4 regions of the Serratia surfactantfaciens genome follow, and region 3 is predicted to be linked to each of the others. Evidence: predicted binding sites of a transcription regulator. Region 3 holds the regulator's gene; each other region holds the start of a gene.
The links. The regulator PurR, encoded in region 3, represses purine synthesis genes. The targets are predictions, from matches to a motif close to CANGCAAACGTTTGCNTG.

Region 1 (7,846 bases), 1.3 Mb from region 3:
ACTTTTGGACGCTGCTGCTGCGCGACGGAGCGATTGTGCAGGGCGCCTGTGCGGCGCCGCAGGACGTGGATGATGGCAAGCTGCGCCTGATCCCGACCCGCAGCCGCGAGGGTGAGGGGCTGACGGTATACGAACCCGCCGCCCGGGCGATGTACGCGCTGCCTGCGCTGACCGATCGCGAACAGAAAGCCTTGGCCGCCGGTGCCGCTGAGGCGCTGGTGCGGCTGCGGGCGAGGTGTCGGCAGGTGGAGGCTACGCCGTTGCATCCGGTGCGTGGCCTGTGGGTGCCGCAGTGGGTGGAGGATCCGGCGGATCGTCTGGAGATCGCCTTGCCCAGCGGCCGCACGCTGGCGGCGCGTTCGCGGTTACCGGCGGATCTGCGCCAGGCGGACGATCCCGCCGCGCTGCTGCACGCGCCGCCTTATGAGCTGTTGTTGGATAACCGGCCGACCGATCTCTTGGTACGCGATCTCGAACGCGTGACGGAATCCCCGACGGGCGACGGCTTGAGCGTCGGCGGCTGCCAGTTCCGCGGCGAGCAGATCGTTGACGGTCTGTACCATCTGTATTTTGCCGGCGAGTGGTTCAGCCTACTCTCTTACGCGCATAAACCGGCGGGCGGGCGCGGGGCGGACACCACCTTTTTCGTCGAGCGGGTAGAGCCGCAGGATGGCGGGGTGTTCGTGATTGAATGGGATGCCTACAGCGTGGGGCCGGACGGGCGCGAGCCGCGCGTGGCGGCTCCGCCGGTTCTGGTTGTCGCGGTAAGCTGGCAGGACGCGCCACTGCAGCTGCCCACGGCCAATAACCGCATGACCGTGCGCTTGCCCAACGCCACGACATGATGCTTAAGGCAGCACCCTGACTTCGCCGTTCTGCAGGGTCAGCACGGCGATCGGGCTGCCGGAGAAGCATTCCCTGAACGTCCAACCGCTGGGCCGAAACGCCGCCGCTGGCAGCCCGGCTTGCCACTCCTCCCACTGCACGGCCGGCTGATCCGGCGGCAAAAAGAAGGTGACCAGCCAACCGGCTTCGCAGCGCACCGTTTGGCCGCTCGGGCGGGTAAAGGTATGCGCGCTCGCCAGCTCCATCACCGGCGGTAAAACCTCGAAGGCGACGATCGGCACGCCGGCCACGTTTTGCGGCTGAGGGAAGCGCACTGCGGTGACACCGTTCATCGTAACGGGGCTGTTTTCGCTGCCGGGCAGGCGCGGATCCTGCCGGTTTACCCAGCTTCCTTTTGGCAGCGCGATCTCACCAAACGGCCTGGCCTCGTCGAGCGTCAGGTAGCTGCGTTGGTTCCAACGATCTTCAGCTCGTTGGCTTTTGATATCCTGGATGAGGGTGCCGATCAGCGCCAGCATGCATGCCACCGGGTACACCGCCAGCGCCGAGGCGAGCAGATAGCCGCCCCAGGAGAGCGGCGGACGCGGGCGGCCGCAGCGGGCGGCGACGTAGCGCCAGCCCCACCAGGCGATCAGGATGCCGGCGAGCAGCAAGGCCAACAACAGCGCCAGCAGCCCCGCGACGCCGGCGCCATAACCTAACAGCATGGCAAGTTCCTCATGTTCACGGCGTGGTGGCGCGGTAGCGAACGAAGTAAGGCAGCGCCGGGGTATCCCGGGCGTCGTCGTAGTGGCTTTCCGGTTCGACCACGGTCTGGCGTGCGTCGTCGCGCCCGTTGTAGCGATACTCCAACGGTTGCCGGTAGCGCACGTCGGATGAGCGCAGATCGAAAATCAGCGAGAGACGCGCATCGCCGTTATCCGTTTGGGCAACCAGCTTGTCGTTGCCCGCCCACAGCTGATACAGCGATTTATCGCCATTTTCCAGCAGCGCCGTCAGCTGCCCATCGGGCTGATAGCGCAGGAGCTGATACAGCCCTCTGTCCAGCGTCTGCGCGATCAGGTAGATGCCGCCATCCGGGGCCTGCGCGCTTTCGTTCACGCGCACCAGTAGCCAATGCCATTCAGTCATCTCGCCGGTTTTGCCGTTAACGGCGATGTGCAACGCGCCGGATCCGAGCACCGGGTTCATCCAGAACAGCACGCGATCTCCATCAACGGCGGTAAAGATCTCGGGCATGGATTTGCGAGCAGCTTTGCCGAAACGCGTCGATGACTCTTCCTCGCCGCGCTCAAAGCCCAGCAGCTGCCGCTCGTCCAGCAGTGCCGGCAGATTCAGCGTCTGTCGCCAATGGGCGCCGAAGTCCGGGCTGTAGAAAATGCCCTCGGTACTGATGAAATACAGCGCGCGTTTTCCCGGCAGCGCCACCAGTTTGCCGCCGATCAAGGACGGGAGATTGTCATCGCCTTCCGCCCAGGGGAGCAGCGGCCCGATGGTGCCCCGCTGCACATCGACCAGCCGGCGCCCCTTGGACAGAAAAAGCACGCACTCTTGCGCGCTGCAAACCGCATCGTGGATCGACTCGTCGAGCTCCCCCAGCATTTGCAATCCCTTTGGGCCGACGAACAGCACCTGGCTGAGGTAGTTGGCCGCCCAGCCGTAAAAGCTGTTGTAGGCGCTGGTCTCACTTCTTTTGCTGGTGAGCAGCAGAGCGCCGTCCTGTGCCGGGTAGCTGTGGATGAGATCGTAGCGGGCTATCGTCGGCAACGCCTCGTCGCCCTGGGTCCATTGCCACTGTGCGTAGCGTTGCTCAGGAGCGAGGAAATAAAAGCCCAGCGCGCTGGCCAAAAACAGCGTCAGGATGAGAAGAGGTCTTTTATAAAGCGCTAACGTCATCATTTCAGCTCCGTCACCTGTTCCTGCCGCCATAGCCTGCGGCGCAGAGTGCGCAGGTATTTGAACGTCTTAAACGTGCGGTGCTGGTCAAAAGCGTAGAGGCGGCAGATCTGGGCGAAGCCCTCGATCAGCAGCGCCAGGCCGCTGACCATCAGCATCATCAGCAGCAGAATCGGCGGCAATTCGCTGCCGAGGCGCTTCAGGGTCCAGGCATCCAGGTGAAAGCCGGCAGGGGTATCGGCGTTATCCCACACTATCAGGGCGAGCATAATGCACATCATGATCGCGCCGAGAATGAAGACGGCGCGTGCGCACAGGTTAAGGCCGGCTTCGGTGAAGTAGCGATTGCTGCCGATGAGATAGGTCTGGCGGTCGCGGTGATTGATGATTCCACGCACCTTGGGCAACTCGGGAATGACGTCATTCTCGCAGTACAACACCTGCAGCGGGTCGCCTTTGGCGATGAAAAGCGGATGTTGCCGACGAAATACCGGATGCAGTTTGGTATTGGGGACGTTGAGCGCGCGGGTCGTCAACGCGAAGTGCGTATCCTTCTGACGCCACGCATAAGTGTCCAAATACTGTACCTGCCGCGGGAGCTCATATTGGCAGAGTTCGTAGCTCAGGGCGTTGACCGTCTCGATGCCGGAGGCCTCGACGCCGTTCGGAAGGGGAGGCGCGGTCTGCAGCGGTGCGGTCGTCGGCACGGTGTCTGCGCGGGCGGCCCGGTATTTGATGCCGGGGATTTTCAGGCTGAGTGAGCCGGGCGGCGTGACGTCTTGCCCCTGCAGCACGCGATCCAGCGCCCTGAGCAGGCGCCTGCGGCCGCGGTGCCCGATCAGCAGCAGCTCTGAACCGACGAACAACACCATGCCGACACCGATAAGACCGGCGATGATGGCGATAAAGAACAGGACGATGGTCAGCCAGGAGTCTTCCCGGTCCATGATGAAAAAGCCCGCCGGGAAACCGCCGGCCAGCACGATGCCCAGCAGCAGCAGGGCAAAGTATTTCAGCTTGTATTTCAGCGTTCTGTCGGGCTCCAGCCGGCCTTTCGTGCCGTGCAGCAGCCAGTGCAGCCAGTAGCTGCCGTCCCGCAGGCGGTGAGCGCCGATCTTCACCCGATCGCCGGCGGCGAGCGTGGCCAGCAGGTTTTCGCTGTCGCTGAAGTCGTCGCGGTAAAAAAAGAACGTTTGGCCGGAAGCGATGAGCCTCACCAGGTTGTCGGGCGCCGTCTGTTGGCAGGCGCATTGCTCGACGGTCACATGAAAAAATTGGGTTTGCATGTCATTCCCTGTCAGCGGGCGTGGCCCGAAAATTCATCCCTGGCGCCGGGTATTCAGCGCTTTTTCATCAACGGCAGCATGCGCACCAGCGCATTGTCCTTGACGATGTAGTGGTGGAACAGCGCGGCGGCGGCATGCAGGCCGATCAGCCAGTAGCCGAATGACGCCAGCGTTTTGTGCCAGCCGATAATCATCCGCGCCTGCGGCCGATCGGCCACCTCGGCGAACGGCATCGGCAGGCCGAACAGGTACCACTCCTTGCCACCCAGATAGCGCGAATACACTCCCAGCACCGGTAGCGTCAACAGCAGCAGGTAAATCAGGGTATGCGTCAGATGCGCCAGGCCGGTTTGCCACTTCGGCGGCTTGGGCGTGATAGCGGGAGTGGCGTGACGCCAGCGCAGGAACAGGCGGGCGATCATCAGCGCAAACACCGTCACGCCGCAGCTGAAGTGGGTGACGACCAGCACGTACCACGGCGCGCTGCCCGGCTCGGCAAAGCCCCGCAGCTCGATGGCGGCGCAGGTGATGACCAGCAGGATCGCCACCAGCCAGTGCAGGCGGATTTGCCACGGCATGTAGGTGTTTGGCACCGGGTTACCTTCTGATGTTAAAGGGTCTGTACGCCGATGGTAACGAAATGTTACAGGCGAGGAAAGCGCCTGCATGCAGTTTAAGCAAAATGCCAGGGGGATAGGCTTATTAAGCTATGAATTTAATGGGTTAAGTGCCTGGCGACAGGGGAGACAGTTAGCATCGTAAGTTGTGAAGTTAATGCGCGGTAGGTTCAGAGGCTGGCAGCTTATTAAGCGATGAGACGGGGGGCGCCGCAGCCCCGCTGCGGCGCCCTGGGGTCAGTTTAATTTGGCCTTGGCGAAATCGCTGCCGTTCACGTCCACCACATAGCCGCTCAGGTTGCTGCGGGTGGCGTAGAACACCTTGCCGGTGGCCAACGGCAGCCACGGCGCCTGTTTGGCGAAGATCACCTGCGCCTGTTGATACAGCTTGGCGCGCGCCTGCGGCTGGTTTTCCTGGATCGCCTGCTGGATCAGTTTGTCGTAATCCTTATCGCACCAGCGCGCCACGTTGGCGCCGCTCTGCACGCCGGCGCAGCCGAGCAGGGTGGCGAAGTTATCCGGATCGCCGTTGTCCGACACCCAACCGTAAAGCGCGCTCTGCTGTTCACCTTTGCGCAGCCCGGCCAGATACTGGCCCCACTCCCAGGTGACGATCTTGGCCTTCACGCCCACCTTCGCCCAGTCGCTCTGAATCATCTCGGCGATGCGCTTCGAGTTCGGGTTGTAGGGGCGCTGTACCGGCATCGACCAGATGTCGGTCTCAAAGCCCTGCTCCAGCCCGGCCTGCTTCAGCAGTTCGCGCGCCTTCTGCGGATCGTAGGCGTACTCCGGCAGTTTATCGTTGTAGCCCAGCATGCCCGGCGGCAGCAGCGAATTGGCCGGGGTGCCGCTGTCTTTGAACACGGCGGCGACGATCGCTTTCTTGTCTACCGCGTAGCTCAGCGCCTGGCGCACCAGCAGGTTGTCGAACGGTTTTTTCTGGGTGTTGAACGCCAGATAGCCGACGTTCAGCCCGGTAATATCGTGCAGCTGCAGGTTACTGTCGGCCTTGATGGCGGCGAATTGTTCCGGCAGCGGTGCCGGGATGATCTGGCATTCGTTGGTTTTCAGCTTGGCCAGCCGGGTTTGCGGATCCGGCGTAATGGAGAAGATCAGGTGCTTGCTGGCCACTTCGCCCTGCCAGTAGTGCGGGTTGGCGATGTAGCGGATCAGCGAATCCTGCTTGTACTGCTGCAGCGCGAACGGCCCGGTGCCGATCGGCCAGTTGTCGACGTATTCCGGCGTGCCCTTTTTCAACATCGCGTCGGCGTACTCGGCGGACAGGATCGAGGCGAAATCCATCGCCCAATCGGCGACGAAGGCGGCGTTGGGCTGGCTCAGCGTGAAGCGCACGTGATGCTCGTCCACCGCTTCCACCTTGGTGATCAGTTTATCCAGCCCCATGTCGGTGAAGTATTCATAGTTGCCGCCGGAAACCTTGTGGTAGGGGTTAGCGGGATCCTTCTGCCGCATTACGGTGAACACCACGTCTTCGGCATTGAAGTCGCGCGTTGGGGTGAAGTATTTGTTGCTGTTGAATTTCACCCCCTGGCGCAGGGTGAAGGTGTAGGTCTTGCCGTCTGGGCTGACACTCCACTCGGTGGCCAGCGAAGGAGCGGGCGTTTTATCGCTTTCACGCAGCGTTACCAGCCGGTTGTACAGCACCTGTGAGGTGGCGATAAAGGTCGGCCCGGAGCTGGAAAGCTGTGGGTTGAACGATTCCGGCGAGGCGACGGTGCAGTACACCAGCGCATCGGAAGCGGCCAGCGCGCCGCCCGCCGACAACAGGCCGCAGCCGGCCAGCGCCAATCCGGCGATAGGGTGTTTTAAAAACGTCAAGGCAAGATCCTCAGGTGGAATGGGCCGTTACCGGCGAATTGATTTAACTATAGATAACGGATGGCGAGACGGGGAACAAGCCTCTCATCTGCGCATTCTGTGCGCCCCGCATTGCTTGCCTTTACGGCGTAGATCTACACTGCGGGACAATCACTCACTCGCAAGGATTTCCCGATGAGCCACTTTCGCCCTGTCGCCCTCGAACACGCCAGCCGCCTGCTGAACCACGGGCCGACGGTCTTGATCACCAGTCGCAGCCGCGACGGCGCCAAACGCAACGTGATGGCCGCCGCCTGGTCGATGCCGGTGGAGTTCAGCCCACCGCGCATCGCCATCGTGGTCGATAAAGGCGCACACAGTCGGCAGATGATCGAAGAGAGCGGCGCATTCGGTATTTGCGTGCCGGCGGCGATGTTCATCGACGCCACCTACGCGGTCGGCAGCGTGTCCGGGCTGGACGACGACAAGTTCTCCCGCTTCCACATCGCCGCAGCGCCGAGCGCCACGCTGCAGGTGCCGCTGATCGAACAGGGCTGCGTGGCGTGGCTGGAGTGTCGGTTGCTGCCGGAAAGCGGCGCGCAGGAAAAATACGACACCTGTTTCGGTGAGGTGCTGAGCGCGGCGGCGGACGAACGGGTATTCCAACAGGGGCGCTGGCACTTCACCGCCGCCAATGCGGATCTGCACACCATTCATCATCTGGGGGCGGGCAATTTCGTGCGCAGCGGCGAGACGCTGCGGGCCAAACCGCTTTAATCGGCCTTGCGCCTGCGGTCAGCATCATAGCGCTCGCGGGCGGCGTCCAGCTCGGGGAAATGGTATTCCGCCCACTTATCCAGCGCCGCCAGCGTCTCGACCAGCGAGCAGGCGACGGCGCTGAGCCGGTATTCCACATGCGACTGATTCTTTTCACTTAAATCCAGCCGTTCGAGCAGCCCATTGCGTTCCAATTGACGCAGCGTTTGTGTCAGCACCTTCTGCGAAATGCCGTCGATGCGGCGCAGCAGCTCGCCGTTGCGCATCGGGCGTTGTGCCAGCGCAGGCAGGATCAGCATCACCCACTTGCCGGAAATCAGCGCCAGCGCATCGCGCGCGGAACACTTGCTCGAATAGACGTCGCCGGGATAAGCCATTGGGGGTTACCTTCAGGTGCGTAATTGCCAAGGGGGTGAGAAAGCCACAGCATAACAGCACCACCTTACAACGGGAGAAACAGGATGAACGTGCTGATTGTGCTGGCTCACCCCGAGCCGCATTCTTTCAATGCTCATTTGGCTGAACAGGCGCGGCAGGCCTGGCTGACGCAGGGGCACCAGGTGAAGACGGTCGATCTGTATCAGGAGGGGTTTGATCCGCGCGAGG
Region 2 (7,846 bases), 1.5 Mb from region 3:
GGTGACGGCCCTGATCGGCCCTTCGGGCTGCGGTAAATCGACGCTGCTGCGCTGTTTCAACCGCATGAACGATCTGGTGGACAACTGCCGGATCGAGGGCGATCTGCAGCTGAACGGCGCGGCGATCTCCGGCGCGCAGATCGACGTAGCGGCGCTGCGGCGGCGAGTGGGCATGGTGTTCCAGCGGCCGAACCCGTTTCCGAAATCGATCTATGAAAACGTGGTGTACGGCCTGCGGCTGCAGGGCGTGCGCGACCGGCGCTTGCTGGATGAAGCGGTGGAGCGTTCGCTGCGCGCCGCCGCGCTGTGGCATGAGGTGAAGGACCGGCTGCGCGAAAATGCGTTCCGCTTGTCCAGCGGCCAGCAGCAGCGCCTGGTGATCGCGCGCGCCATTGCCATCGAGCCGGAGGTGTTGCTGCTCGACGAGCCGACCTCGGCGCTGGATCCGATCTCCACGCTGACCATTGAGGAACTGATTTCGGCGCTGAAACAGCGCTACAGCGTGGTGTTGGTGACGCACAACATGCAGCAGGCGGCGCGGGTCTCCGACTACACCGCCTTTATTCATCAGGGCCGGCTGGTGGAGTACAACGACACCGACGCGATTTTCACCTCGCCGCGCCAGCGCCGCACCGAGGATTATATTACCGGGCGGTATGGGTGAGGGCGTTAGCGGCGTAAACAGGTGGGTTTACGCCGCTCATTGAAGATAAAGTCCAGCAGATATGGCTCGGTATCGCAATAAAAACCCTTCCATAATTGCCTTGGCGCTATTCATGTTATATAGATAGTTCTCGCTAAAAATCGGACCCTTGGTGAGTTTTTAATTCATCATTTCATTTTTTTTCATTTTATCAATGAATTAATAACTGCCTATAAAAGGAGGTTATAAGCATGAACATTGATATAGTTTATCTTAAAGAGTTATCTCTCCGGTTATTACCTCTGCTGATATCTGGGGGGGCATGGCTATTTTTACGCTGGTTAAAGGGATATGATTCCCGGCGACGTTGCCAGTTTGACCGGGTCAGCGATGTTAAACGCTTGTCCGTCCTGTCGCGTATTCAGAAATTGCGGGATGCGCCGCAGAGTGGTATGACGTTACTGCAAATTAAAGCGCTATATGAAAGTATTGGGATCCGCCTGCCGGTATGGGTGGCACATCAACTAGTGGGCTATTTAGGCCGTGGACCGGTGGCATTGAACGACCTTGCGTTGAACAGTTTCTTGCGTTGTACCCCCCTCACTTCGAGTAGAAACGGCGTGTTTACCCTGGATGCCCGCAAGTTGTTACGTCAGTATGTTTCGCGGTTTGTCTTCCTCATCATCAGCGCTTCAGCTATCGCCTATGGTTTCTATATCAGCGTGCAACCGCCGTTGGAGAAAAGTGAAACCAATACTCTTTTATCTTTATTCTTCTTTATTGCCTATTTGATATTGGCGTTTTTCGTCGTGATCTGGACGACTAATGAATGGAAAAGCCTGTGGCGCGCCAAGGTTTTCTGGCTTGGTTGGAAACTCCACCTGTGTCAAAACGAAGCGGAGTATCTGGCGCGTTGTCGGTTTGAGCGGAACGTTTCGGAGCAGGAGAAGTTGCCAGAGACCGCCTTGGAAGCCCTTGCCGATTTGTCTCCCACTGAAAAGCCACAACGTGGATGGCTGATGCGTAGGCTGGGCAAGAAAAATAATTAACCTCTAAGCGCCATACCATCACATGGTTCTTAACGCGTTTTATCGGCGAGCTTCAACACGCCCCCCACCAGCAGCAACGCGGCCCCCGAGGCATAGAGCGGGAACCAGCGCGTCCACCAGAGCGGGGAAAATAGCGGGGTGCTATTGGGATCTGCAGGCGCGTAGCCGCTATAGGTATTCAGACCGGCGGCGATGGCGAGCATCGTCAGGCCGATAAAAAGCAGCAGGTTTGAGACGGTCGTCATGGCATTTTTCCTTTGTAGAGGCAGAGGGTTACTCTTACTATCACTATTAATTATTTTTCGATTAATTATCTTGGGGGATATTATTAATTTTTTTATTCATCAGGCTATTTCCTGACGATAAAGAGCATCCCTTAATACTAGCCACTTATTTCCCAATAAAAAACCCGCCTGGGCGGGTTTTCTCTTTTTCTCGCTAAGCCTCACTTCACCAGCGGCTTATCATTGGGCGTTTTGAACTTCGCCAGATATTGCGGCTGGAAAATGCACATGCGCAGCACGGTGCGGTATTCGCCGTTGACGAAGAACTCGTCGATCAGCTCGCCTTCCACGTTGAAGCCCAGCTTGCTGTAGATGTGGATCGCCTTCGGGTTCTCCTTGTCGACGATCAGGTACAGCTTGTACAGGTTCAACACCGAGAAGCCGTAGTCCATCGCCAGACGGGCGGCGGTGCTGGCGTAGCCTTTGCCCTGGTGGGCGGGATCGATGATGATCTGGAACTCTGCGCGGCGGTGGATGTGATCGATCTCCACCAGCTCCACCAGGCCGACCTTGGCGCCTTCGTGCTCGATGATAAAGCGGCGCTCGCTCTGATCGTGGATGTGTTTGTCGTAGAGATCGGAAAGCTCGACAAAGGCTTCGTAGGGTTCTTCAAACCAATAGCGCATAACGCTGGCGTTGTTGTCCATCTGGTGGACGAACGACAGATCGTCCCGTTCCAATGGGCGTAACCTGACGCTGGCAGTGCTGGACATGTGGGCTCCTCTGTGCCGTGAGATTGTGCAAAGTATAACGTCCCGGGAAGGGGGAAGGCGAAAAAAAACGGCGCCGCACGGGCGCCGTTTAGGCAAGGTTCAGGCTGCGCGCATCAGTCGGCGGCGTGACCCTGCTCAGGCAGGCGTTCGCCGTCCAGCCAGGCGGCGCCATCGCGCATCGCCAGGCGGCCGTCGACGAACCAGCTCACTACCAGTGGATAGATCGTGTGTTCCTGGGTTTGAACCCGTTCAACCACGTCATCCTCTTCGTCGTCAGCGAAAATCGGCACCTTGGCCTGCAAAATCACCGGGCCGCCGTCGAGCTGTTCGGTCACGAAGTGCACCGAGGTGCCGTGTTCGCTGTCGCCGTTGTGGATGGCCTGACGGTGGGTATGCAGACCCGGGTATTTCGGCAGCAGGGAAGGGTGGATGTTCAGCATGCGGCCGGCATAGCGCTGCACGAACTGCGGGCTGAGGATACGCATGTAGCCGGCCAGCACCACCAGATCGGGCTGGTACTGGTCGATGGCGTCCGCCAACGCGGCGTCGAACGCCGTGCGATCGGCGTAAGCCTTGGCATCCAGCGCCTGGGCGGCGATGCCCGCCGCCTCGGCGCGTTGCAGGCCGTAAGCCTGCGCCTTGTTGCTGAACACCGCCACGATCTCGGCGGTGATGCGGCCCTGCTGGCAGGCGTCAATCAGCGCCTGGAGATTGCTCCCCTGGCCGGAGACCAACACCACGATCTTTTTCATCAGTTGATGACCACTTGTTGTTCGTCGGAAGAGGCGGTCAGTTTACCGATTTTCCACGCTTTTTCACCTGCCGTGGTCAGCAGCGCGATGGCCGCTTCCACTTCGGCTTCCGGCAGGGCGATAACCATGCCTACGCCGCAGTTGAAGGTGCGGTACATTTCATGACGGCTGACGTTGCCGGCCTGCTGCAGCCAGGTGAATACCGCCGGCCACTGCCAGCTGGCTTCGTCGATCACCGCCTGCATGCCTTCCGGCAGCACGCGCGGAATGTTTTCCCAGAAGCCGCCGCCGGTGAGGTGAGCGATGGCGTGGACGTCCGCCTTCTCGATCAGCTCCAGCACGGACTTCACGTAAATCTTGGTCGGCGCCAGCAGGTGGTCGGCCAGCGGTTTGCCTTCCAGCTGAGTCACGGTCGGATCGGTGTTGCTCACTTCCAGGATCTTGCGCACCAGCGAGTAACCGTTGGAGTGCGGGCCGGAAGCGCCCAGAGCGATCAGCGCGTCGCCGGACTGCACTTTGCTGCCGTCGATGATCTCGGATTTTTCGACCACGCCGACGCAGAAACCAGCCACGTCGTAGTCTTCGCCGTGGTACATGCCCGGCATTTCAGCGGTTTCGCCGCCCACCAACGCACAGCCGGATTGTTTGCAGCCTTCGGCGATGCCGGTGATCACGCTGGCCGCAGTGTCTACGTCCAGTTTGCCGGTGGCGTAGTAGTCGAGGAAGAACAGCGGCTCGGCGCCCTGAACCACCAGATCGTTGACGCACATCGCCACCAGATCGATGCCGATGGTGTCGTGGCGTTTCAGATCCATCGCCAGACGCAGCTTGGTGCCCACGCCGTCGGTACCGGAAACCAGCACCGGCTCGCGGTATTTCTGCGGCAACGCACACAGGGCGCCAAACCCGCCCAGACCGCCCATCACTTCCGGGCGACGGGTCTGTTTAACTACACCTTTGATGCGGTCTACCAATGCGTTGCCTGCATCGATATCGACACCTGCGTCTTTATAGCTGAGAGAGGTTTTGTCGGTCACTGCGCGATTCCCCACGACGATTTGCGGTTTGAAAACTGTGCTTCCGATGTTGATTCCGGAATAAGGCGCGGCAATTCTAACAGCGCAGGCAAACGTTTGCGAGCGGCTTGTGAACCGGCTTTGCTTTTTCGTCATCTATACTGATATTCAAACTTTTGTTGATCCCGATCGGGCTATTGTGGGTGGCGCGGCGAAAAAAAGGAGGTATAATCCCGCGATTTTTTTGGCCGCAACCACCTTAATAGGAGAAAAATGATGAAGATCGTTGAGGTGAAACACCCGCTGGTAAAACACAAGCTTGGCCTGATGCGTGAAAATGACATCAGCACCAAACGCTTCCGTGAGCTGGCCTCAGAAGTGGGTAGTTTACTGACCTATGAAGCGACCGCCGATCTGGAGACGGAAAAAGTCACCATCGAAGGCTGGTGCGGGCCAGTTGAAGTGGAACAGATCAAAGGGAAAAAGATTACCGTGGTGCCTATCCTGCGCGCAGGCCTGGGTATGATGGAAGGGGTGCTGGAGCACGTGCCGAGCGCGCGCATCAGCGTGGTGGGCGTTTACCGCGACGAAGAAACCCTGGAGCCGGTGCCGTACTTCCAGAAGCTGGTTTCCAACATCGAAGAGCGCATGGCGCTGGTCGTCGACCCGATGCTGGCCACCGGCGGTTCGATGATCGCTACTATCGATCTGCTGAAAAAAGCCGGCTGCCACAGCATCAAGGTGCTGGTGCTGGTGGCGGCGCCGGAAGGCATCGCCGCGCTGGAGAAAGCGCACCCGGACGTTGAGCTGTACACCGCTTCCATCGATCAGTGCCTGAACGACAAGGGCTACATCGTGCCTGGCCTGGGCGATGCGGGCGACAAGATATTTGGTACCAAGTAAACATTTGAGCCGACTTAACGAGTCGGCTTTTTTATGCTCTTCGTCTTTCAAGCTACAGCGTTGTTGGCTGCAGGCAATAACCCCAGTCACTTATTTGATATAAGCTCCTGGGGATTATTGCCCTGGCCGCCTGGCTGTAACTTGAAATCCATTGAGCATAGACAATTCAGCTTGCATAACGATTAATGACTCAGAGGAAAAGCACACATGACCCGTCGCGCCATCGGCGTCAGCGAGCGCCCGCCGCTGCTCCAGACCATTCCGCTCAGCTTCCAGCACCTGTTCGCCATGTTCGGCGCCACCGTGCTGGTGCCTATCTTGTTCAAGATCAACCCGGCGACCGTACTGCTGTTCAACGGTATCGGCACGCTGCTGTATCTGTTCATCTGTAAAGGCAAGATCCCGGCCTATCTCGGCTCCAGCTTCGCGTTTATCTCGCCGGTGCTGCTGCTGTTGCCGCTCGGTTATGAAGTGGCGTTGGGCGGTTTCATCATGTGCGGCGTGCTGTTCTGCCTGGTGGCACTGATCGTGAAAAAGGCCGGCACCGGCTGGCTGGACGTGATGTTCCCGCCAGCGGCGATGGGGGCGATCGTTGCCGTCATCGGCCTGGAGTTGGCGGGCGTGGCGGCCAACATGGCGGGGCTGCTGCCGGCGGAAGGCGCCAGCGCCGACTCGACCACCATCACCATTTCTCTGGTGACGCTGGCGGTCACGGTGCTCGGCTCGGTGCTGTTCCGCGGCTTCCTGGCGATTATTCCGATCCTGATCGGCGTGCTGGTGGGCTATGCGCTGTCGTTCTTCATGGGCGTGGTGGATTTGACCCCGATCCGCGAGGCGCACTGGTTCGCACTGCCGACCTTCTACACCCCGCGCTTTGAGTGGTTCGCCATCTTCACCATCCTCCCGGCGGCGCTGGTGGTGATCGCCGAGCACGTCGGGCACCTGGTGGTGACCGCCAACATCGTGAAAAAAGATCTGATCCGCGATCCGGGCCTGCACCGCTCGATGTTCGCCAACGGTATCTCGACGGTGTTCTCCGGCTTCTTCGGCTCCACGCCGAACACCACCTACGGCGAGAATATCGGCGTGATGGCCATCACCAAGGTTTACAGCACCTGGGTGATCGGCGGCGCGGCGGTATTGGCTATCCTGCTGTCTTGCATCGGCAAGCTGGCGGCGGCGATCCAGGCGGTGCCGGTGCCGGTGATGGGCGGTGTTTCCCTGCTGCTGTACGGCGTGATCGGCGCCTCGGGCATCCGCGTGCTGATCGAATCCAAAGTGGATTACAACAAAGCGCAAAACCTGATTTTGACCTCGGTGATTCTGATCATCGGCGTGAGCGGCGCCAAGGTGCACATCGGCGCGGCGGAGCTGAAAGGCATGGCGCTGGCGACCATCGTCGGCATCGGCCTGAGCCTGCTGTTCAAGGTCATCAGCCTGTTCCGCAAGGAAGAAGAGGTGCTTGACGCGCCGGACGAACCGGCCGAGCAGAAGTAACGAAAAGGGCAGCCCGTGGGCTGCCCTTTTGATAGGTCATTCGCCTTAGCTGCGAATTTTGCGGTACACGAACAGCACCACGATGGCGCCGATGACCGCCACCACGAAGCTGCCGAAGTTGAAGCCGTCAACCTTGCCGTAGCCGAAGAAGGTGCTGATATAGCCGCCGACCACGGCACCGACGATCCCCAGCACAACGGTCAGGATAAAGCCGCCGCCGTCTTTGCCGGGCATGATCCACTTAGCCAAAATACCGGCGATCAGGCCGAAGATAATCCAGGAAATAATCCCCATTTACTGCTCCTCTCTTGGTGGCTGAGTATGGCTTACTGCTGGGTGGCCGGCTGTGTATTGCCGTTCACCGCCGCATCGGTCTCTTGTTTCAACTCTTGCGCTTTGTTTTCGGCGCTGTTCTTGATGGCTTCGGTTTTCGCCTTGGCTTGCTCGGTCAGATCGTTGGCGCCGTTGATGGCGTCGTTCTTGATGGCCTTGGCCTGATCCACCAACTGCTGGCTCTGCTTGCCGGCGTCATCTTTGATCGCGGCGGCTTTGGCCTTGGCGTCGTTGGTGATGGCGTCCGCTTGCTTGGCGGCTTCATCTTTAATCGCCGAGGCTTTGTCCTTCAGTTGGTCAGCCTGCGTAGCGGCCTCTTTTTTGATTTCATCCGCCGTCGCTTTTGCCTTGTCCGTCAGATCGTCCGCTTTTTTCTGGGCGGCGTCTTTCATCTGCTCGGCGCTGTCTTTGGCTTTATCCAGGTTGGCGTCAACCTTGGAGGAGTCATCACAGCCGGCAACCAACAACCCGATAAAGGAGGCTAACAGCACTTTATTCCATACTTTCATCGTCTATATCCTTGCAGAAACCTTGTTGATGGTGATTGCGTTTTGCCTACCTATACTAGGTCAGGTTTTACTTAAATTACAAATTTAACCTGCGTAGGCATGGGGTTAGGGTTTGATATCAGACTATTCTTGCCGGTGAGGGAGCCG
Region 3 (7,846 bases):
CTATAGCCCATATCGCCGAGGATGAACGGCGAACCGGTCAGCCAGGCGAAGAAACCGGCCGAGCAGGCGGCGTACATCGCGACGTTGCCGCTGAACACCGGAGATTTCAACAGTTGCCAGAAGCTGACGCCGTTTTTCGGCGCGTCGGCGGCGGGTTGCGTTTTGGCGCGCTCTTTGAGCATCAACGTCGGCAGCAGCAGCAGCGCGGTGATCACCAACAGCGCGGCGAAGATCGCCCGCCAGCTGGCGTGGTTCAGCAGCCAGGCGCCAAGCAGCGGGGCCAACGCCGGTGACAGCGCCACCAGCGGCATTATGGTGGCGAACACGCGATTGGCCTGACCTTCACGATAACGGTCGACCACCAGCGCTTGCCAGATGGCGGTGGCGGAACAGACGCCGACCGCCTGAATAAAGCGCAGGATCCACAGCTGCAGGGCGTTTTCCACCCACAGCATGCCGAGGCAGCCGAGGGCGAACAGCGTCAGGCCAATCAATAATACCGGTTTACGCCCCAGGCGATCGGAGAGCGGCCCCCACAGCAGCTGCGCGAAGGCGAAGCCGGCCAGGAAGATGCTCAGGCTGGCGCTCACGGCGCCGGCGGAGATTTGCAGTTCTTCGCGCATGGCGCCGAAGGCAGGCAGATACATATCGGTCGCCAGATAACCCAACATGCTCAGGCCGGCGAGGTAGAACATAAAGCCAAAAGAATTTCGCATGGTATTTCTCGTTAATATTTTAGTATCGCAGGTTTTTAGCGCCGGCCAGTGTATCCGGCTGGATCTCTGCTTGTGAAACGGTAATATTTGCAAAGTGCTGTTAAAAAAATTGAAGGCAAAGCGATGTGGTCTGAATATTCACTTGAAGTCGTCGACGCGGTAGCGCGCACCGGCAGTTTCAGCGCGGCGGCGCAGGAGCTGCACCGGGTGCCGTCGGCGGTGAGTTATACCGTGCGGCAGCTGGAGCAATGGCTGGCGGTGCCGCTGTTTGAGCGGCGTCACCGCGATGTGGAGCTGACGCCGGCCGGTGCGTTGTTTATCAAGGATGCGCGAGCTGTTATCAAAAAAATGCTCGACACCCGCCGGCACTGTCAGCAGGTGGCCAACGGTTGGCGCGGTCAGCTGAATATCGCGGTGGATATCATCGTCAAACCGCAGCGCAGCCGCCAGCTGGTGCTGGATTTCTACCGCCATTTCCCCGACGTCGAGTTGATGCTGCAACCCGAGGTGTTCAACGGCGTCTGGGATGCGCTGGCGGACGGCAGGGCGGACATGGCGATCGGCGCCACGCGTGCGGTGCCGGTCGGCGGCGGTTTTGCCTTCCGCGACATGGGCTATATGAACTGGCTGTGCGTAGTCAGCCCGCAACACCCGCTGGCGCAGCTGGCGGGGCCGCTGCATGACGATCAGTTGCGGCCGTACCCTTCGCTTTGTCTGGAGGACACCTCGCGCAATTTGCCCAAGCGCGTCACCTGGACGCTGGATAACCAGCGGCGGCTGGTGGTGCCGGACTGGACGTCGGCGCTCGACTGTTTGTGCGCCGGGCTGTGCGTCGGCATGATGCCGGCACATCGGGCGCTGCCGCTGGTGCAGCGCGGTGAGCTGAAGGCGTTGCAGCTGCAGCAGCCGTTTCCCGCCAGCCCTTGCTGCCTGACCTGGCAGCAGGATAAACCGTCACCGGCGATGAGTTGGCTACTGGCGTATCTGGGCGATGGGGAGACGCTGAATCAGGAGTGGCTGAGCGAGGCGGCGCCGGAAGCCGTGCAGGCTTCCGGCTCAGGGGATTAGCGGCGGTAGTCGATGAACGGGCCATCGGCGACCGAGCGGCGTTCGATCAGCTTCGGATGCACTTCGATCACCTGCGACTCTTCGCGCTTGCTGATGATGCGATCCAGCAGCATGGTGAAGGCCATTTCGCCCAGGCGTTCTTTCGGCTGATGAATGGTGGTCAGCGCCGGGGTGAAGTAGCGGGCGTTGCGCACGTTGTCGTAGCCGATTACGGAAATATCCTGCGGCACCCGCAGCCCCAGCTCGTCGGCGGCGCAGATGGCGCCCATCGCCATGATGTCACCGCCGCAGAATACTGCGGTCGGCCGCTGTTTTTGCGACAGGATCTGGTGCATCGCCTTGTAACCGGATTCCGGCTCGAAGTCGCCCTGTACGATCCACTCTTCGCGAATGTCGATCTGCGCTTCCTGCAGCGCTTTCATAAAGCCCTGATGGCGGCCGCCGCCGGTGTTGCGCGACAGCTGGCCCGGGATGGCGCCGATATCGCGGTGGCCGCGTTCGATCAGATAACGGCCGGCGAGATAGCCGCCTTCGAAGGCGTTATCGATGATGGTGTCGGTGAAGTCGCCGCGCGCCGCACCCCAGTCCATCACCACCATCGGGATGTTACGGTAGTCTTCCAGCATGCCCAGCAGCTGATCCGGGTATTCGGAACACATCACCAGCAGGCCGTCGACGCGCTTTTGCGCCAGCATCGCCAGGTAGGCGCGCTGTTTGTCCAGGTTGTTGTGCGAGTTGCACAGGATCAGGGTGTAGCCTTTGCTGTAGCAACTGTTTTCCACCGCTTCGATCACTTCGGCGAAGTAGGGGGCTTCACTCGAGGTGGCCAGCAGGCCGATCGACTTGGTGTGATTGACTTTCAGGCTGCGCGCCACGGCGCTCGGCGAGTAGTGCAGTTCTTTGATGGCGGCCCACACGGCCGCTTTGGTCTCTTCGGCGACGAAACGAGTCTTATTGATGACGTGCGAAACGGTGGTGGTGGAAACGCCCGCGCGTTTGGCCACATCTTTAATCGTTGCCATGTAAGGAATGACTCCTGAACTCACATGTTTACAGCATGTAAGTGTGATGTTAATCGTTTGCCTACGTAGATCCTTCTCCAGAGAAGCGAAAACTGAGTTTTTAGTGTGTTGAAGTCTTCAGCGCTTAATCAGGAGGGGCATGGATGCCGGTACGCAGTTGTGAACTGCGAATTTTGTCGCATATTGAGCAAAAGTGGAAGAGGTAATCGATATTATAAACCGGGAAATGATAACAAGATTTTATCGGCGAACTGTGGGAAAATGATTTGACGTACTAATTGTACGCCTTTTATCCTTAGGAAAGCCCATTTTAAAGGAGTTGTCATGGATACCGAATTGAAGATGTCGCTGTTCACCACCGTTTGCGCGCTGGCGGTCATTATCGCTTTCAGCTTCGTTGCCGCGTTGAACTGATTTCCCCCCGGCGCTAAAAAAGGCGCAGCCTGGCTGCGCCTCGTCACATCAGAAACCTGTGCTTACGCCAGGTTTTCCGCTGCGAAGGTCCAGTTGACCAACGCCCAGAAGTTTTCCAGGTATTTTGGACGCGCATTGCGGTAATCGATGTAATACGCGTGTTCCCACACGTCAACGGTCAGCAGCGGTTTGTCTTCACCGGTCAGCGGGGTTGCCGCGTTAGAGGTGTTGACGATCGCCAGCGCGCCGTCCGGTTTTTTCACCAGCCAGGTCCAGCCGGCGCCGAAGTTTTTCACGGCGGCATCGGTGAACTGCTCTTTGAACGCAGCGAAAGAGCCGAAGGACTTGACGATCGCCGCCGCCAGTTCGCCCTGCGGTTCACCGCCGCCCTGTGGCGACAGGCAGTGCCAGTAGAAGGTGTGGTTCCACACCTGCGCGGCGTTGTTGAACACGCCGCCGTTAGAGGTCTTGATGATCTCTTCGAGCGATTTGCCCTCGAACTCGCTGCCTTTCACCAGGTTGTTCAGGTTAACCACGTAGGTGTTGTGGTGTTTGCCGTAGTGGTATTCCAGGGTTTCGGCGGAGATGTGCGGCTCGAGCGCGTTTTTCTCATACGGTAATACAGGTAATTCAAACGACATTGCTTCCTCCTTTACAGCGCCATGTGCTTCCCGCCGGGGCGGGAACCGGATGGGCCGTTTTTTATTGTGGTCATTCAATCTTAACAATTTTCACCATAAAAAACAGGAGGAAAAGCGAGAAATGCGCGTGGGGAAGTGCGATGGGCGATAGCTTGAGCAGGCGGTTGCGACCGGGGCCGCAACCGCGCAGAGCGGGAAATTAACGAATGGTTTTCGGCGTCACTACGCGGCGTGCGCCGATGTAGTGGTTCTGCCAATAGTCGTTGTCGAGCTGGCTGATGCGGATCTCTTCGCCGGTGCGTGGCGACTGGATGAATTTGCCGTTGCCGAGGTAGACGCCGACGTGGTCCGCCACGCCGCGGTTGTTGATGCGGAAGAACACCAGATCGCCGCTTTCCAGCTCGCTTTTCTTGATCGGCGCCGCGTCACGCAGGTGATACATCTCGTTGGCGGTGCGCGGCATCTTGATTTTCACCACGTCTTTATAGGCGTAATAGATGAGGCCGCTGCAGTCGAAGCCGGTGCGCGGCGAGCTGCCGCCCCAGCGGTAAGGTTTGCCCATCTGGCCCATCAGCTTGGCCATCGCGGTCTGTTTGGCGTGCTGGTAGCGTTTCTTGTGCGCCGGGCTGAGTTTCAACGGCTTTTCTTCACGCGCCAGCTTGGCGGTGGCCATGCCGGCTTCGCGGTGGCGGCCATAGCCTTTTTTGTAGCCCTTTTTCGGCGGGGTGACTTTAATCTTGGCGGTTTTCTGCGCTTTGGCCTTGGGTTTGGCGCTGACGATCTTTTTCGCGCTTTTCTCGCTTTTGGCCTTGGCGGTCTTGGTTTTTTTCTCGGGAGCCGTCACTTTGGCTTTCTTGGCGGCTTTATCCGCTTTCTTTTTTCTGCGGTCATCGGGCCGCGCTTCATTGGCATGGCTTTTACGCTGCTCGGCGGCAATACGCGCCTGTGGCGCAGCGTGCGCCAAATTGAAGAAGAGCTGCGTAAACAGCAGCGCAAAGAGCGTAAGAATTAAACGCATGTCGACGTCACCAACCTTGGCCCCGAAACGGATATCGAAAGAGTTACAGTATTCCCGAATTTCGCCATATAAAACAGCGAAGAACTCAGAAATAATAATCCATATTGTGAGAAAACGTTAATGACATTTTTTTTGGTTTAAAATCAGCCTGTTGGTGTATGAAAAAACGTCAACCCATGGCGGATGGGATAATTAATCCGCGCCGTCGTCGCGGCGCAATATATTAGTGAAATGGTCGGATTAAAAATGTTATTCTCAACGTATGTTTTGACCGGAATGACGTGGCCGGTGAAACGCGATCGGCGGCGGGTGAATATCCTTGCAAAAGATGGCGTTTTCTTGCGACTGTTCCAGCCGCTACAATAGAGCGCGTGATGCATGTTGTAGCCATGAAATGTGGCTTGAGGAAGCAATAAATGACGACGACAATTGAAAAAATTCAGCACCAGATCGCTGAAAACCCGATTCTGCTGTACATGAAAGGCTCGCCAAAGCTGCCGAGCTGCGGCTTCTCCGCACAGGCTGTGCAAGCGCTGTCCGCCTGCGGCGAGCGTTTCGCCTACGTGGATATTCTGCAGAACCCGGACATCCGCGCCGAGCTGCCAAAATACGCCAACTGGCCGACTTTCCCGCAGCTGTGGGTTGACGGTGAGCTGGTCGGCGGTTGCGATATCATCATCGAAATGTATCAGCGCGGCGAGCTCCAGCAGCTGATCAAAGAGACGGCTGAAAAGTATAAAGCGCAGGAAGACCAGCAGTCTTAATCGACAGGCTTGCGGTTATCGCGTAACGGGCGGCGCCAGTGCAAACTGGGCCGCCTTTTTCATTGGTTTTATTCGGCGAGATCGGCGGCGGGCAGCGGCCAGCCGCCGAGGCGTTTCCAGCGGTTAACCAGCTCACAAAACAGCAGGGCGGTTTGCTCGGTGTCGTACAGCGCGGAGTGCGCCTGGCTGCTGTCGAACGGCATGCCGGCGGCGATGCAGGCTTTGGCCAGCACCGTTTGGCCCAGCACCAGGCCGCTCAGCGCCGCGGTGTCGAAGGTGGCGAACGGATGGAACGGGTTGCGCTTCAGCCCGGCGCGTTCTGCCGCGGCCATCAGGAAGCTGTGATCGAAGTTGGCGTTGTGCGCGACGATAATGGCCCGGTTACAACCGCGATCCTTGAGCCCTTTGCGCACCGCTTTGAAAATGGCGTGCAACGCGTCATATTCGCTGACTGCGCCGCGTAGCGGGTTGTGCGGATCGATGCCGTTAAACGCCAGCGCCTCCGGCTGCAGGTTGGCGCCCTCGAAAGGCTCCACGTGGAAGTGCAGGGTTTCGTCCTGCTGCAGCCAGCCGTCTTCATCCATTTTCAGCGTCACGGCGGCGATTTCCAGCAACGCATCGGTATTGGCGTTGAACCCGGCGGTTTCAACATCTATTACTACGGGATAAAACCCACGAAAACGACCACTCAGGGCGTTAAGATCACTTTTCTCGGCCATCAGTTTCTTATCTTCATCGAATGCAGCGCGCATTATGGCAAATTTTGCGCCCGGTTGCAGGCGCTATCGCGCGGAGAATCAGCAGGGCGCGGGGCGCCCTGAAGGGGAGGCTTAGTGGCCGAGGCCCTGACCGGCGTGTTTGTTTTCGATCAGCTCGATTTTGTAACCGTCCGGATCTTCGACGAAGGCGATCACCGTGGTGCCGCCCTTCACCGGACCGGCCTCGCGGGTGACCTTGCCGCCGGCGCGACGGATGCTGTCGCAGGTGGCGGCGACGTCGTCCACGCCCAGCGCCAGGTGGCCGAAGGCGGTGCCCATGTCGTAGCTGTCGGTGCCCCAGTTATAGGTCAGTTCGATAACCGCGCCTTCGCTCTCTTCCGTATAGCCGACGAAAGCCAGCGAGTATTTGTACTCCGGGTTCTCACTGGTGCGCAGCAGGCGCATGCCTAATACCTTGGTGTAGAAGTCGATGGCGCGTTGCAGGTCACCGACGCGGATCATGGTATGGAGTAAGCGCATAATTCCTCTGAATTAACTGTGCCGTGGCAGACGGCGGGTGGATTGAAGCACAAGCGAGTATAGCCTTGTCCCGCAAGGAAATTCAATGTAACGACTGAGTGACAATGTCACATGTTGTCGTCATGCCGGTGATGCCTAATTATTGATCGAGCGTGCCGATCGATACGAAGTAATTGATCTGCACAATCAATTATCAATCCTGCGTGCAACCGTGTAAAAATTAAACGGCAGTATAAACAACACCAGGGAACAGCGGCCCGCCTTGTGCGGGCCTTTTTGCAAGCGGCGCATAAAAAAACGGCCATGCGCTTGCGTGGCCGTTGGGCGTCAGGACGGGTTACTTCGCCAGAAACGGATAGTCGGTATAGCCTTCGGCACCGCCGCCGTAGAAGCTTTCCGGCTTAGGTTCGTTCAGTGGTGCGTGCTGACGGAAACGCTCGACCAGATCCGGGTTGGCGATATAGCTGCGGCCGAAGGCTACCGCGTCGATGAAACCTTTTTCGATCAGCGCTTCGGCTTTTTCGGCGGTGTAGGCGCCGGCGCCGACGATCACCCCTTTAAAGTGGGCGCGCACCGAGTCGCGGAAGGCGTCGGAATACGGTTTGCCGCCTGCCCAGTCCGGTTCGGAGATGTGCAGGTAGGCGATGTTGCGCTTGTTCAGCTCTTCCACCAGGTACAGCGCCGCTTCCTCCTGATCTTCCCCATTGTCCAGACCGTTGAACGGCCCCAGCGGCGAGATGCGGATGCCAATATGTTCGGAACCCCATTCGGCGACCGCCGCGTCGACCACTTCCAGCGTCAGGCGGGTGCGATTCTCGATGCTGCCGCCGTATTGATCGGTACGTTGGTTGGAGGCAGGGGACATGAACTGGTGCAGCAGATAGCCGTGGGCCGCATGCAGTTCGATGAAGTCGAAGCCGGCCTCGCGCGCGTTGGCGGTTGCCTGACGAAAATCGTTGACGATA
Region 4 (7,846 bases), 1.1 Mb from region 3:
CGGGCTGCGGCCGTATCGCCAGCTGCTGGCGACCCAGCCGCTGCGGGTGCTGCGCCGCGACGTGACGGCCAACGTCTGGCCACTGCGCTACTTCCTGCCGGTGACGGCGGCGATCGTGGTGGCGCTGTTGGTGGTGCTGATGGGGGCCAGTACGCTGCTGTGGGCTATTTTGGCCGGTATGGCGGTGCTGGCGTTGCTGTTGGGCGGCATGGGTTGGGGCAGCCTGCTGCTGCTGCGCCGCATCACGCTCAAGAGCCTGGCGCTGCGGCTGGCGGTCAATCGCCTGCTGCATCAGCCGTGGGTGACCATCAGCCAGCTGGCGGCGTTCTCGCTGTCGTTCATGCTGTTGGCGCTGTTGCTGGTGCTGCGCGGCGATCTGCTCGAACGCTGGCAGCAACAGCTGCCGCCGGACAGCCCGAACTTTTTCCTGCTCAATATGACCGAGGCGCAGGTGCCGCAGGTGAAAACCTTCCTGCAGCAGCACCAGATCAAGCCGGAAACCTATTACCCGATCGTTCGGGTGCGTCTGACCGAGATAAACCAGCAGGTGGCGACAGAACGGGTGCATGAAGACGATCCGGGCGGCGAGGCGGTGAACCGTGAACTGAACCTGACCTGGCTGGCAGCGCTGCCGGATCATAATCCGCTGGTGGCGGGCAGCTGGCCGCCGAAAACCGGCGAGGTTTCGATGGATGAAGGCATTGCCGGGCGGCTGAAGATCAAGCTGGGCGACACGCTGACCTTCAGCGGCGATACCCAGGCGTTCAGCGCCAAAGTCACCAGCCTGCGCCAGGTGGATTGGGAGAGCCTGAAGCCGAACTTTTACTTTATCTTCCCGCCGGGCGCATTGGACGGCCAGCCGCAGACCTGGCTCACCAGCTTCCGCTACGACGGCGACGGCCAGATGCTGACCCAACTCAACCGTCAGTTCCCGACGCTCAGTCTGCTGGACATCGGCGCGATCCTGAAACAGGTTGGCGGCGTGCTGCAGCAGGTCAGCCGCGCGCTGGAGGTGATGGTGGTGCTGGTGGTGCTGTGTGGCGGCCTATTGCTGCTGGCGCAGGTGCAGGTCGGCATGCGTCAACGCCGCCAGGAGCTGGTGGTGTACCGTACGCTGGGGGCCGGCAAACGGCTGCTGCGCCGCACGCTGTGGTGCGAGTTCGCCCTGCTGGGGCTGGTGGCGGGCATCGCGGCGGCGGTGGGCGCCGAGGCGGCGCTGTGGCTGTTGCAGAGCCGGGTGTTCGACTTCCCGTGGACGCCGACGCCGGTGCTGTGGTGGGCGCTGCCGCTGGCCAGTGCGCTGCTGCTGTCGCTGTGCGGCGGCTGGCTGGGCGTGCGCCTGCTGCGCGGCCGGGCACTGTTCCGCAGTTATGAGGGGTAATGTTGACTTAGCGGGATGAAAAAAGGGGTTAGCCTAAGGCTAACCCCTTTTACTTTCGGTGGCGGTGCCTTAGGCCAGCTTCTGCTGTGCCCAGGCCAGCCCGCTTTGGTATTCGCCCGGCAGCAGCGGCGCCAGCGTCTGCAGCGCCTGGCGCAGATCGGCGGCGCTCGGGTCGTTCAGATTGAGGTGGCCGACCTTGCGGCCAGGGCGCACCTCTTTCTCATACCAGTGCAGATGCACCAGCGGCAGTGACAGCCACTGTTCGTTGACGGCGGTGCCGATCAGGTTGACCATCACCGACGGCGTGCTCACTACCGGCTGCGGCAGCGGCAGGCCAAGGATGGCGCGCAGGTGCAGCTCGAACTGGCTGATGGACGCGCCGTTTTGCGTCCAGTGGCCGCTGTTGTGCACGCGCGGTGCCAGTTCGTTGATCAGCAGCCGATCGCCGACGATAAAGCACTCCATCGCCATCACGCCGACGTAGTTCAGTTCGTTCAGGATCGCCGCCAGCATCCGCTCGGCCTGTTGCTGCAGCACCGGGTTGGGCTGCGGCAGCGCCACGCTGGTGCGCAGGATGCCGTCTTCATGCAGGTTATGGGTCAGCGGGTAGAATACCGAACGCCCGTCGTGGCCGCGCGCGCCTACCAGCGACACTTCGCCGGAGAAATTGATGCCTTGCTCGACGATGCACTCGCCATAGGCGTCGGCCGGCAGTTCGGCTTCCTGGCCCGGACGCAAGCGCCATTGGCCGCGGCCGTCATAGCCACCGACTCGGCGTTTGACGATCGCCAGCTCGCCCAGCGAAGCGAACACCTGCGGCCATTCGGCGGCGCTCGCCAGCAGCTGCCACGGCGCGGTCGCCAGGCCGAGCTGGTCGAGCAGCTGTTTTTGCGTCAGGCGATCCGCCAGACGCGGGAAGATGTCGCGGTTGACGAAGGCGCTGTGGGTCGCCAGTTCGCGCGTCAGCGCAGTTTCCGGCCAGCGTTCGATCTCGGCAGTAATGACGCTGTTCTGATACGGCACCGCCTCGGGCTCGGCATCGATACCGACGGGGTAAACGGCGATGCCCAGCGGTTCGCCGGCCTGGCGCAGCATGCGCCCCAGCTGGCCGTTGCCCAGTACGCAAACCGGCTTCATGCGTCCTCCCGCGGATCGGGGTGGTTCAAGACGTCGTCGGTCTGCGCCTGACGCCAGTTCGCCAAACGCTGCGCCAGCGCGGCGTCGTGCAGCGCCAGGATCTGCATCGCCAGCAGCCCGGCGTTGGCGGCGCCGGCTTTGCCGATCGCCAACGTGCCGACCGGGATGCCGCGCGGCATTTGCACGATGGAGTAGAGGCTGTCCACGCCGCTCAGCGCGGCGCTTTGCACCGGCACGCCCAGCACCGGCACCAGGGTTTTCGCCGCCAGCATGCCCGGCAGGTGCGCCGCACCGCCGGCACCGGCGATGATCACGTCAAAGCCGTTGGCGGCAGCCTGCTCGGCGAAGCTGAACAGCTTGTCCGGCGTGCGGTGAGCGGAAACGACTTCGACATGGAAGGGGACATCGAGCTGGGTCAGGACTTCTGCGGCGAACTGCATGGTGGCCCAGTCACTTTTCGATCCCATTACAATTGCGATTTTAGCCCCGATATTGGCGGCTGAAGCGGCGTTGGCTCCCATGGGTGTAAGGCTCCTGTGGTTTGTCTGGCGTCGGCTGAGGGCCGAATGAGGGCGTAGAGCATACCATGAGCGCACGGCGAGGAAAACGGTTGCGTCGCCGGTTTTCACCGGCGAAAGCGCGAATTTTCACTCGCGCGCCAGTCCGGAACTCAGAATGGGAATTGAATCAGCTCGACGGCGTCGGCGCTGACTTTGATCATCGATCCTTCGACGTGCCAGGCGCCCAGCACCGCGCGATGGGCTTCGCCGTTGCTCAACGCCAGCCGGTGCACCGCCGGGCGATGGGTATGGCCGTGGATCATCCAGTGCACGTCGTGGCGCAGCATCGTTTGCTCGACCGCCTGCGGGTTGACGTCCATGATGGCTTCCGACTTGTACTGGTTGGATTGTTGGCTGCGGGCGCGCATTTTAGCGGCGATCTTCAGTCGCCAGCGCAGCGGCAGCGCCAGGAACAGTTTTTGAATCAGCGGGTTGTGCACCTTGCGGCGGAATTGCTGATAGGCCTGATCGTCGGTGCACAGCGTGTCGCCGTGCAGGATCAGGATCCTGCGGCCGTACAGCTCCAGCACTTTTTCTTCCGGCAGCAACTGCATGCCGCTGGCGCGGGCAAAGCGTTTGCCGAGCAGAAAATCACGGTTGCCGTGGATGAAATAGCAGGGCACGCCGGCCTGTTGCAGCGCCTTCAGCGCCGCGGCGATCTCCGCGTGCAGCGGCTCGGGATCGTCGTCGCCGATCCAGGCTTCAAACAGGTCGCCGAGGATGTACAGCGCGTCGGCGTGAATCGCTTCGCGCCGTAAAAAACGCAGAAAACCGGCAGTGATTGCCGGTTCCTGTGCGCACAAGTGCAGATCTGCGATGAACAGCGTACTCATGCAGCCGCGATTACTCGCTGACGGTCACGCTGTTGATCACAACGTCTTCTACCGGTACGTCCTGGTGCATGCCGCTGCGGCCGGTTTTCACGCCTTTGATCTTGTTGACCACGTCCATGCCTTCAACCACTTCAGCAAACACGCAGTAGCCCCAGCCCTGCACGTTTTCGCCGCGGAAGTTCAGGAAGTCGTTGTCGGCCACGTTGATGAAGAACTGTGCGGTGGCGGAGTGCGGATCGTTGGTGCGCGCCATTGCCAGGGTGCCGATGGTGTTTTTCAGACCGTTGTTGGCTTCGTTCTTGATGGTCGCGTTGGTCGCTTTCTGGTTCATGCCTGGTTCAAAGCCGCCGCCCTGGATCATGAAGCCGTTGATCACACGGTGGAAGATGGTGTTGTCGTAGAAACCGGCGCGGCAGTAGTTCAGGAAGTTTTCAACGGTAACCGGCGCTTTGTCAGCAAAGGTCTTGATAACGATATCGCCGTGATTGGTGTGGAAAGTAACCATAGTTTTAATCCTAACAAGGTGAAGTGAGACGTCACGTAAAGCGAGTGAACATTCAGACCGCCCTTATAACATATCCGCCCCAGCGAGTCAGCAGCGGCTCAACCGCGCACTGTCTGTGGTAATTGCACTTGTGTTATATTATAACAATTATGCCAACCGCCGAATTTTGCGCATTTTATTCGCGTGAAGTCAGCAAAGCATGGCCTTAACCTTGCAATAGATCAGGCTTCAGGTTTCAATACGCTACCGGGCGGAAAACCTGAGGCCCGGTTATCTTTTTTGTTATCACGCACACCACGGAATCTCCCGATGCTAAAGATTTTTAATACCCTGAGTCGTCAAAAAGAGGAATTCAAACCCATTCATGCCGGGAAAGTGGGCATGTACGTGTGCGGGGTAACCATCTATGACCTGTGTCACATCGGCCACGGTCGTACCTTTGTCGCTTTCGACGTGGTGGCGCGTTACCTGCGCTATCTCGGCTATTCGCTGAACTACGTGCGCAACGTCACCGACGTGGACGACAAAATTATTCGCCGCGCGGCGGAAAATCATGAGACCTGCGACCAGCTGACCGAACGCATGCTGGCGGAAATGCACGCCGACTTTGACGCGCTGCTGATCGACCGCCCGGACAGTGAACCGCGCGCGACCCAGCATATCGCCGAGATCATCGAGATCACCCAGCGCCTGATCGATCGCGAACACGCCTACGTGGCCAGCAACGGCGACGTGATGTTCTCCATCGACAGCGATCCGCAATACGGGCTGCTGTCGCGCCAGGATCTGGATCAACTGCAGGCCGGCGCGCGTGTGGAGATCGACGACGTGAAGCGCAACCCGATGGACTTCGTGCTGTGGAAGATGTCCAAGCCGGGCGAGCCGAGCTGGCAGTCGCCGTGGGGGCCGGGCCGCCCAGGCTGGCATATCGAATGCTCCGCCATGAACTGCAAGCAGCTGGGCACCCACTTCGATATCCACGGCGGCGGTTCCGATCTGATGTTCCCGCACCACGAGAACGAGATCGCGCAGTCGAGCTGCGCCCACGATGGCCCGTACGTCAATTACTGGATGCACTCCGGCATGGTGATGATCGACAAAGAGAAGATGTCCAAATCGCTGGATAACTTCTTCACCATCCGCGACGTGCTCGGGCATTACGATGCGGAGACGGTGCGTTACTTCCTGATGTCCGGCCACTATCGCAGCCAGCTGAACTACAGCGAAGAGAACCTCAAGCAGGCGCGTACTGCGCTGGAGCGTCTCTATACCGCGCTGCGCGGCACCGACGCCAATGCCGCGCCGGCCGGCGGCGAAGCGTTGGAAGCCCGCTTCCGCGAAGCGATGGACGACGACTTCAACACCCCGGAAGCCTACTCGGCGCTGTTCGATCTGGCGCGCGAAGTGAACCGCCTGAAAGGGGAAGACATGGCGGCGGCCAACGGCATGGCGGCGGAATTGCGCAAGCTGGCGAACGTACTCGGCCTGCTGCAGCAGGAGCCAGAGCAATTCCTGCAAGGGGGCGCTCAGGTTGACGACGGCGAAGTGGCGGAGATCGAAGCGCTGATCAAGCAGCGTAACGAAGCGCGTGCCGCCAAGGACTGGGCGCTGGCGGATGCCGCTCGCGATCGCTTGAACGAGATGAACATCGTGCTGGAAGACGGCCCGCAGGGCACCACCTGGCGTCGCAAGTAATCCGGCCGCAGGAAAAACAAAAAAGGCGCTGAATTCAGCGCCTTTTTCTATTGCGACAACCGAGGGTTATGGCTTGACCACGACCTTGCCGCCGTCGAACTCCACCACCTGATCGGCGACGATCTTGCAGCGTTTGCGGGTTTCGACCTTGCCGTCGACTTTGACCCGCCCTTCGGCGATGACTTCTTTGGCGGCGCCGCCGCTTTCACACCAGCCCTGGAACTTCAGCAGATCGCACAGTTCGACGTGGGGATGATTGTCCAGATTGAAAATTTCCATACTGCCTTACTTATTTAGGTTGAACGTCGTGATATTCCTCGCAGGCCTGCAAGGTATTTTGGATCAGTGTAGCAACGGTCATCGGGCCAACGCCACCCGGCACCGGGGTGATGTAGGCGGCGCGTTCGCTGGCGGCGTCGAAATCGACATCGCCCACCACTTTACCGCTTTCCAGACGATTGATGCCGACGTCCACCACGATGGCGCCCGGTTTGATCCAGTCGCCCGGAATGAAGCCCGGCTTACCGACCGCCACCACCAGCAGATCGGCGTTCTCGACGTGATGACGCAGATTTTTGGTGAAGCGGTGGGTGACGGTGGTGGTGCAGCCGGCCAGCAGCAGTTCCATGCTCATCGGGCGGCCGACGATGTTGGACGCGCCGACCACCACGGCATTCAGGCCGTAGGTATCGATGTTATAACGCTCCAGCAGGGTAACGATGCCGCGCGGGGTGCACGGGCGCAGCTTAGGCGCGCGCTGGCACAGGCGGCCGACGTTGTACGGGTGGAAGCCGTCGACGTCTTTATCCGGATGGATGCGCTCCAGCACCTTGACGTTATCAATGCCGGCCGGCAGCGGCAGCTGCACCAGAATGCCGTCGATTTCCTCATCGGCGTTCAGCTGGTCGATCAGCGCCAGCAGTTCGGCCTCACTGGTGGCAGCGGGCAGATCGTAGGAGCGGGAAAGGAAGCCGACTTCATCGCAGGCGCGGCGCTTGCTGGCGACGTAAATTTGCGAAGCCGGGTTCTCGCCGACCAGCACAACCGCCAGCCCTGGGGCGCGTTTTCCGGCCGCCAGACGTTGTTTCACTTGCTCAGCCACTTCGTTTCTAACCTGCTGCGCAATCGTTTTACCATCAATAATCTTTGCTGACATCAGTGTGGAAATCCATCAATTAAGAAAAGCGGGGGATGCCGCTATTCTGGCAGAAGCTGAGCGCGCTGTCAGGCGCAGAATCACCCTCGCCGCCGTTGCCGAGACCGATTTACGCTTTTTTTATGCCGACTTCAGGAACCTCTACGCCATTTTTACCTGCATTTGGATACGCTGAGGCCGTTCACAGGGCGAAAGAGGGCAGGATCATGAGAGCGATAACCCGGCTTTATCCGTTGCATCACCAGCCTGACCAGCAACCGGCGGAGCTTAAACACGTGGGAGAAACGGTGTTCGATTCTTCACTGCATCCGGCGGACAGCGCGCAGCTGATTGCGCTGCATCAGCTTGGCCAACACCCGCTGGCGCCGTCGTGGCGGGCGCGCCTGAGCGCGCTGTGGCGGAAGCTGTGCGCATGAACGGCAATACGTTGATGATCTGCGTCTTGCTGCTTGGCTGGGCGCCGTGGAGTCAGGCCTCTTTGAACAGCACGCCCCCCGACGCCGCGCTGGCGGCGAGACTGGCGGCGACCTGCAACACGCAGGCGGTTGAGCATGCCGACTGGAGCGATATCACGGCGGT

Region 1: a site for PurR is predicted at 4,680-4,697, ahead of cybB (cytochrome b561). Genes of this name have one in related genera too.
Region 2: a site for PurR is predicted at 4,564-4,581, ahead of purM (phosphoribosylformylglycinamidine cyclo-ligase). Genes of this name have one in related genera too.
Region 4: a site for PurR is predicted at 3,118-3,135, ahead of purE (5-(carboxyamino)imidazole ribonucleotide mutase). Genes of this name have one in related genera too.

The regions. Positions count from the first base shown of each region.
Region 1 covers NZ_CP016948.1:293,379-301,224, forward strand. Annotated here, with positions in the region: gene ATE40_RS01340 (hypothetical protein) at 1-845, shown strand, start outside; gene ATE40_RS01345 (hypothetical protein) at 849-1,553, opposite strand; gene ATE40_RS01350 (hypothetical protein) at 1,570-2,745, opposite strand; gene ATE40_RS01355 (hypothetical protein) at 2,742-4,028, opposite strand; gene cybB (cytochrome b561) at 4,082-4,606, opposite strand; gene ATE40_RS01365 (ABC transporter substrate-binding protein) at 4,883-6,484, opposite strand; gene ATE40_RS01370 (flavin reductase family protein) at 6,659-7,240, shown strand; gene ATE40_RS01375 (winged helix-turn-helix transcriptional regulator) at 7,237-7,617, opposite strand; gene ATE40_RS01380 (NAD(P)H-dependent oxidoreductase) at 7,702-7,846, shown strand, end outside.
Region 2 covers NZ_CP016948.1:3,145,195-3,153,040, reverse strand. Annotated here, with positions in the region: gene pstB (phosphate ABC transporter ATP-binding protein PstB) at 1-664, shown strand, start outside; gene ATE40_RS14865 (hypothetical protein) at 895-1,692, shown strand; gene ATE40_RS14860 (hypothetical protein) at 1,722-1,937, opposite strand; gene speG (spermidine N1-acetyltransferase) at 2,138-2,689, opposite strand; gene purN (phosphoribosylglycinamide formyltransferase) at 2,803-3,441, opposite strand; gene purM (phosphoribosylformylglycinamidine cyclo-ligase) at 3,441-4,478, opposite strand; gene upp (uracil phosphoribosyltransferase) at 4,734-5,360, shown strand; gene uraA (uracil permease) at 5,568-6,857, shown strand; gene ATE40_RS14830 (GlsB/YeaQ/YmgE family stress response membrane protein) at 6,903-7,151, opposite strand; gene ATE40_RS14825 (hypothetical protein) at 7,184-7,699, opposite strand.
Region 3 covers NZ_CP016948.1:1,636,487-1,644,332, forward strand. Annotated here, with positions in the region: gene punC (purine nucleoside transporter PunC) at 1-716, opposite strand, end outside; gene punR (DNA-binding transcriptional activator PunR) at 840-1,784, shown strand; gene purR (HTH-type transcriptional repressor PurR) at 1,781-2,806, opposite strand; gene cydH (cytochrome bd-I oxidase subunit CydH) at 3,131-3,220, shown strand; gene sodB (superoxide dismutase [Fe]) at 3,283-3,861, opposite strand; gene ATE40_RS07860 (C40 family peptidase) at 4,061-4,879, opposite strand; gene ATE40_RS07865 (Grx4 family monothiol glutaredoxin) at 5,296-5,643, shown strand; gene rnt (ribonuclease T) at 5,712-6,395, opposite strand; gene gloA (lactoylglutathione lyase) at 6,474-6,881, opposite strand; gene nemA (alkene reductase) at 7,219-7,846, opposite strand, start outside.
Region 4 covers NZ_CP016948.1:512,680-520,525, forward strand. Annotated here, with positions in the region: gene ybbP (putative ABC transporter permease subunit YbbP) at 1-1,381, shown strand, start outside; gene purK (5-(carboxyamino)imidazole ribonucleotide synthase) at 1,451-2,518, opposite strand; gene purE (5-(carboxyamino)imidazole ribonucleotide mutase) at 2,515-3,039, opposite strand; gene ATE40_RS02375 (UDP-2,3-diacylglucosamine diphosphatase) at 3,189-3,911, opposite strand; gene ppiB (peptidylprolyl isomerase B) at 3,922-4,416, opposite strand; gene cysS (cysteine--tRNA ligase) at 4,726-6,111, shown strand; gene ybcJ (ribosome-associated protein YbcJ) at 6,178-6,390, opposite strand; gene folD (bifunctional methylenetetrahydrofolate dehydrogenase/methenyltetrahydrofolate cyclohydrolase FolD) at 6,401-7,267, opposite strand; gene ATE40_RS02400 (hypothetical protein) at 7,474-7,683, shown strand; gene ATE40_RS02405 (hypothetical protein) at 7,662-7,846, shown strand, end outside.